One region of the Mesorhizobium sp. WSM3868 genome, then DNA from elsewhere that is predicted to be linked to it. Evidence: predicted binding sites of a transcription regulator. Region 1 holds the regulator's gene; the other holds the start of a gene.
What was found. The regulator PhoB, encoded in region 1, activates phosphate uptake and scavenging genes when phosphate is short. The targets are predictions, from matches to a motif close to TGTCATNNANCTGTCAT.
Positions count from the first base shown of each region.

Region 2: the regulator PhoB is predicted to act here: its motif matches at 1,602-1,618, upstream of ugpB (sn-glycerol-3-phosphate ABC transporter substrate-binding protein UgpB).

Region 1 is NZ_NSGB01000007.1:249,275-252,567, reverse strand. Features, by position in the region: gene CK221_RS14420 (LysR family transcriptional regulator) at 1-725, opposite strand, end outside; gene CK221_RS14415 (YciI family protein) at 768-1,073, shown strand; gene phoB (phosphate regulon transcriptional regulator PhoB) at 1,208-1,897, opposite strand; gene phoU (phosphate signaling complex protein PhoU) at 1,917-2,621, opposite strand; gene pstB (phosphate ABC transporter ATP-binding protein PstB) at 2,642-3,293, opposite strand, start outside.
Region 2 is NZ_NSGB01000016.1:87,775-91,067, reverse strand. Features, by position in the region: gene ugpA (sn-glycerol-3-phosphate ABC transporter permease UgpA) at 1-158, opposite strand, end outside; gene ugpB (sn-glycerol-3-phosphate ABC transporter substrate-binding protein UgpB) at 229-1,539, opposite strand; gene CK221_RS22850 (EAL domain-containing protein) at 1,865-3,293, shown strand, end outside.

The DNA.
Region 1 (3,293 bases):
TGAACGGCTTGAAGAATGGCTTCGGCATCGTTGACGGCCACCGCTGAGAGGCCGCCGTCCTTCTCGGCCATTTTAGCGATCCATCGGGCTTGGGGCAGGTGCGCCATTCCGTCTTCGTACGCTACCCAGGGAAGCTTGGCGATTTCGACCTGAACGTCGGTTCCCGCATAGGCCGCGTAACTCAATGTCCCGATGCGTCTCGAAAGCACCCTGTTGCCGGTTTCGTCGCCGGGTCTTGCCAGCCGAATGGCGATGTCCGCTTCGCGCCGGCTGAGGCTCAAATCACGCGACTCCGCGATCAGCTCAACGCGCAGCCGCGGATGTCGCGCGGTCAATTCAGCCGCTGCGGGCACCAGGATCCTGTTGATCAGGATGGGCACGGCCGTCACGCGCACTGTTCCGCTCGCGGCGGCGTCCACTCCTTCCGTTGCTGCTTTCAAGCCGCCGATCTCTGCCTCAACGGCCTCGGCGCGCTTCACCGCCACCTCCCCGGCTTCGGTCAAGCACATGTCGCCGTCAGCGCCGCGCTCGAACAGGCGCACACCAAGAGCTATCTCGGCCACCCGCAAGCGACGGGCGACGGTCGTCGGATCAACACCCAACTGCCGGGCGGCCGCGGCGCGTGAACCTCCACGCGCGACAGCGAGGACATATCGAAGGTCGTTCCAATCCAACGCCTGCATTTTTGCAGCATAGGTCGGCAATAGTTCGGTGTGAAGCGGCAATACTACTGCTGTAAGATCCCGCATCAATGCAGGAGAGAGTCAATGACGCTTTTCGCCGTTCTGCTTGAAGATGAGGTCAGCCGCGCCGAAGATGTTCGCCGACAATACATGCCGGCGATCGAATTTCTCGGTCGCAATGCCTCGGCCATCAGGGCGGCAGGACCGCTGCGACGTGCCGACGGCGCGCCAGCCGGAGGCCTATGGCTGGTGGAGGCCGCTGATCACGAACAGGTCGAAAATCTGGTGCGAGAAGATCCGTTCTGGCCGACCGGCCTGCGTCTTTCCGTGCGTGTGCTTGCCTGGCGCCAGGTCTTTGCCGACGGCATGCGCGTCGGAGCGAAAGGATAACATGGAGCCTCTTGAGCTTGAACCCAGATCCCTCCCGCTGCTCGGGGGTGGGCCAGTTCCGAGGGAGAGTTTCGCTCTCTTCCGGTGCGTTGTCGCGCGCAAGCTTGGTCCCGCCTCATCGGGCGGAAGGGTCTCTAGTCTTCCCTGATCGCGTAGCCCGCCCCGCGAATGGTGCGGATCACATCGGGCATGCGGCCGTTGTTGACCGCCTTGCGCAGGCGGCCGACATGCACGTCCACGGTGCGCTCGTCGATATAGATCGTCTCGCCCCAGACATTGTCGAGCAGCTGGCTGCGCGAGAACACCCGGCCGGGATGCCGCATCATAAATTCGAGCAGTCGGAACTCGGTCGGGCCGAGCCGGATCTCGCTCTTCTTGCGATAGACGCGATGCGATTCGCGATCGAGCACGATATCGCCGACCTTGAGCACGCTGGACAGCACCTCCGGCTTGGCGCGGCGCAGCAGCGCCTTGACCCTGGCCATGAATTCCGGCGTCGAGAACGGCTTGACCAGATAGTCGTCGGCGCCGGTCGAGAGGCCGCGCACCCTGTCGCTTTCCTCGCCGCGCGCGGTCAGCATGATGATCGGCAGGCGTTCGGTCTCGGGTCGCATCCTGAGCCGGCGGCAGAGCTCGATGCCGGAAACCGCCGGCACCATCCAGTCGAGCACGAGCAGGTCGGGCACATTCTCCTGCAGGCGGATCTCGGCCTCGTCGCCGCGGGTCACCACCTCGACCTGATAGCCCTCGGATTCGAGGTTGTAGCGGAGCAGCACCCCCAGCGGCTCCTCGTCCTCCACCACCATGATGCGTGGCGCGATCATATAGCAGGCACCTTCGCTGTCAGGCCGCCGGCGCCGACATCGCCGTCTCGTCCTGCTTAGGACGATTCGCGGGCAATTGCGTGCCGGTCAGCACATAGTAGGCGTTCTCGGCGATGTTGGTGACGTGGTCGCCTATGCGCTCCAGATTCTTGGCGCAGAACAACAGATGCGTGCAAGCCGTGATGTTGCGCGGATCCTCCATCATGTAGGTCAGGAGCTCGCGGAAGACGGAGGTGTATTTGACGTCGATGCGCTCGTCGTCGTTGCGGAGCTTGGCGAGCGCCGTGGCGTCGCCGGCCGTGTATTCCTCGATCACGCCCTGCACTTGGATCAGCACCAGCTGCGCCATCGAATCGATGGAGTGCGAAAGGTCGCGCGGCGCGGCGCTGATGCCGACCGAGCCGACGCGCTTAGCGATGTTCTTGGCAAGGTCGCCGATGCGCTCGAGATCGCCGGCCATCCGGATGGCGCCAACGACGCTGCGCAGGTCGTCGGCCATCGGCTGGCGTTTGGCGATCAGCGTGATGGCGCGATCGTCGAGCTCGCGTTGGCGCGCGTCCATGATGGCATCGTCGGAGACCACGCGCTGCGCCAGCGCGTTGTCGGAATTCAGCAGAGCCTTGGTCGACGCGCCGACCATCGAGCCGGCAAGATCGCCCATGTCGCGGATGAGCTGGCTGATCTGCCTCAGATCCTCGTCGAAGGAAGCGACCGTATGGGCCATAGTTATGTCCTCGTATGAACTCAGCCGAAGCGGCCGGTGATGTAGTCCTGCGTGCGCTTCTCGCGGGGCGAGGTGAAAATCTTTTCGGTCCGGTCGAATTCGATCAGCTCGCCGAGATACATGAACGCCGTCTGCCGCGAGACGCGCGCCGCCTGCTGCATGTTGTGGGTGACGATCACGATCGTGTAGTCGGCCTGCAGCTCGTCGATCAGCTCCTCGATCTTGGCGGTCGACAGCGGATCGAGCGCCGATGCCGGCTCGTCGAGCAGGATGACCTCCGGCTTCACCGCCACGGTGCGCGCGATGCAGAGCCGCTGCTGCTGGCCGCCCGAAAGGCTCTGGCCACTGGCGTTGAGCTTGTCCTTGACCTCGTTCCACAGCGCGGCGCGCTTCAGCGCCTGTTCGACGCGATTGTCCATCTCGGCCTTGCTGATCTTTTCATACAACCTGACGCCGAAGGCGATGTTCTCGTAGATCGACATCGGGAACGGCGTCGGCTTCTGGAACACCATGCCAATCTTGGTCCTGAGCAGGTTGAGGTCCTGCGAGCGGTCGAGGATGTTCTTGCCGTCGAGCAGCACCTGGCCTTCGGCGCTCTGCTTCGGGTAGAGCTCGTAGATGCGGTTGAGCACGCGCAGCAGCGTCGACTTTCCGCAGCCCGAAGGTCCGATG
Region 2 (3,293 bases), on a different contig from region 1:
ACGAACTTGCTCTTCAGCCCGAATGGATCCTGTCTGAGCATGGACTGGTAGAGCGCCTGCCCGGCCGGCCAGTAGAAGAAAACCAGTGTTATGGCGAGTTGCGGCGCCACAAGCAGGTAAGGCAGGACTTTGTTGGGGAAAACGACGCGCGGGGTCAGCTTGGTTTCCTCGTCAAGCAAGGATCGCCCGCGCGGATCCGCACGGGCGAAGTTTCATCCTCGGCCAGGTCTAGTTGCCCAACGCGTCCTTGATGGCCGCGTTGCCGCGCGAGACGGCGTTGTCGAGCGCCTGCTGGGCCGTTTCCTGGCCGGCCAGCATCTTCTCGAACTCCTCGTTCTGGATGTCGCGCACCTGCGGCAGATTGGGCAGGCGCACACCCTTCGAATTTTCGGTCGGCGCCTTGCCGGTCATCTGCAGGATCGGTGTCTCGCGGCCCGGGTTCTTGTCGTAGAAGCCGGACTTCTTGGTCGCCTCATAGGCTGCCAGCGTCACCGGCAGGTAGCCCGACTTCTGGTGCAGATATTCCTGCACCTCGGTCTTGGAGAGATAGGCGAAGAAGGCAGCGACGCCCTTGTACTCCGCATCGGATTTGCCGCTGAAAACCCAGAGGCTTGCGCCGCCGGGCGTCGTGTTCTGCGGCGCACCCTTGGCATCGCTGTCATACGGCAGTTGGCCGATGCCGTAGTTCATTCCCGACTTGACGATATCGCCGAGCCCGCCCGACGACTCGGTAAAGATGCCGCATTCCCCGGCAAGGAATATCTGCTTGGCCTCGGAGGTGCGCCCGCCATATTTGAAAGTGCCATCCTTGGCGAGGTCAGCCAGCGCCTGAAAGTGGTTGACGAAAATCGGCGCATTGATCTTGAGCTCGACGTCGCCGCCGGCCAGTCCGTTCTGCTGGGTCGCCCAAGAAACATTATTCCAGGCGGCAAAATTTTCCAGATGGATCCAGGTCAGCCAGGTCGAGGTGTAGCCGCAAGGGGCCGCGCCGCTCGCCTTGATCTTCTTCGCCGCTTCCCATACCTCGTTCCAGGTCTTAGGCGGGTTGTTCACGTCGAGGCCGGCCTTCTGAAAGATGTCCTTGTTGTAGTAGAGGATCGGCGAGGAGGAATTGTAAGGGAAAGACAACATGGTGCCGTCCGGCTTCGAATAGTAGCCGACTATGCCGGGCAGATACTGGCTCTTATCGAACGTCATCCCCGCGCCCGTCAAAACTTCGGCCACGGGTTTGATCGCGCTCTCTGCCGCCATCATGACGCCGGTGCCGACATCGAACACCTGGATGATGTCCGGCGCCTGGCCGGCGCGGAACGCGGCGATGCCTGCATTCAGCGTCTCGGGATAGGTGCCCTTGAAGACCGGAACGATCTGGTAGTCGCTTTGGCTGGCGTTGAAGTCCTTCGAGATCTTGTCGACGACTTCCGCATTGGCGCCCGTCATCGCATGCCACCAGCTGATCTGCGTGACAGCGAAAGCCGACGTGGTGGAAAGCAGGGTCAAGGTAGCGGCAACACCTGCCGCGAAGCCGAAGAGCTTCATGTTTTCATCTCCCGTTGTGATTGGCGAAAGGGGGCTTCCGCAGAAACCAGTATGTGTTGCGCATGACAATCGGACAACGGTTTTGTTATGCGTCGATGAACATCAACTGATCCTAAAATAACGTGCATCAGTCACGGCCGGGCAGATTGCTTGCCGGCTTAGGATTTGAGCGACTCCAACCATCGTGTGCGACAGCCGGCCCAACCTTATCCGCCCTTACAACCCGAGACACACGCGTCGGTTGCAGGTCCACTAATCGATTCTTCAGCCGTCGGGCCTTAAGCAATCTTAACTTGATTGATGCGGGAAGATCAGGTGGGGCCAAATGTTGACCGTCTATAATTGCATCGTGCACGAGCACGATCTGAGGTTGGTCGCGCTTGCGGCGCTCATCTGCGGAATTTCTTCTTTCTCGGCGGTCAATCTTCTTCGCCATGTCGAGCAATCGACCAGTCGAAATCGCTACGCATGGCTATTGATTGCAGCCACGGCGACCGGATTCGGCATCTGGGCGACGCATTTCGTCGCCATGATCGCCTTCACGCCGGGAATACCCAACGCCTATGACGCGGAGCTTTCAGCGCTTTCGCTGGCCGCCTCCGTAGTTCTGACAGCGGCCGGAATGTGGATCGCCACCATCCGCGGCGGCATTGATCACTACCTTGTCGGCGGCGCCGTGCTCGGCGTCGGCATCGCCGTGATGCACTATACCGGCATGGCGGCGTTCGAGGTCCAGGGCCGGATCGTCTGGAACGAGCTGCTCGTCGCTCTTTCGCTGGCGGCGGGCGTCACGCTTGCCGCGCTTTCGCTGCTCGTCGTGCTTCGCCGCCCGTCGACGCTTACGACGATCGCTGCCGCCGTCTTGCTCACACTGGCCATCTGCACACTGCATTTTATCGCCATGGCGGCGGTCTCGATCTATCCGGACTCCTCGATAGAGATCTCAAAATTCACCATCGCGCCGATGTCGCAAGCCTTTGCCGCCGCGGCGGCAAGCCTGGTCATCCTGGTGCTCTCGGCCGCGGCGCTCCGCATCGACCTGCGCTTCCGACGCCACCAGGCGGAAGCGCAGCGCATGCACGGCCTGGCCAACGCGGCGGTCGAGGGGCTGATCGTCTGCGACGGCAGCCGCATCGTCAGCGCCAACGACAGCATCGCGGCGCTGAGCGGCATCGCGCCCGGCACGCTGAACGTGATGACGCTTGGCGACCTCTTCGGCGAACGCATCGCCTCAGCCATCGCCGGCGGCAGCGGCCAGGCGCAGCAAGCCGAGCTGCGCAGCCAGGACGGCACCCGCATCCCGGTCGAGCTGATCGCCCGCAGCATCGACTATTGCGGCAAGCCTCACGACGTCGTCGCCGTCCGCGACATGCGCGAGCGCAAGAAGGCCGAGCAGGAGATCCTTCGCCTGGCGCATTTCGATCCGCTGACCGGGCTTGCCAATCGCCGCAGCTTCACCAGCCGCCTCGAGGCCGAGATCGCCACGGCAAGCGGCAAGGGCGGGCAGCTCGCGCTGATGCTTCTCGATCTCGACCGCTTCAAGGAAGTCAACGACCTGTTCGGTCATGCGGCCGGCGACGCCGTGCTGCAGAGGGTGGCGCAATGCGCTTCGGGCGTGCTCCGCCATGGGCAGATGCTCGCCCGCCTCGGCGGCGACGAGTTCGCCATCATCGCGGCGAACCTTCCCGACCCGCAGGCCGCCGGCCGCATCGCCGAGGCGTTGCTTTCCAAGCTGCGCCAGGAGAGCCAATTGT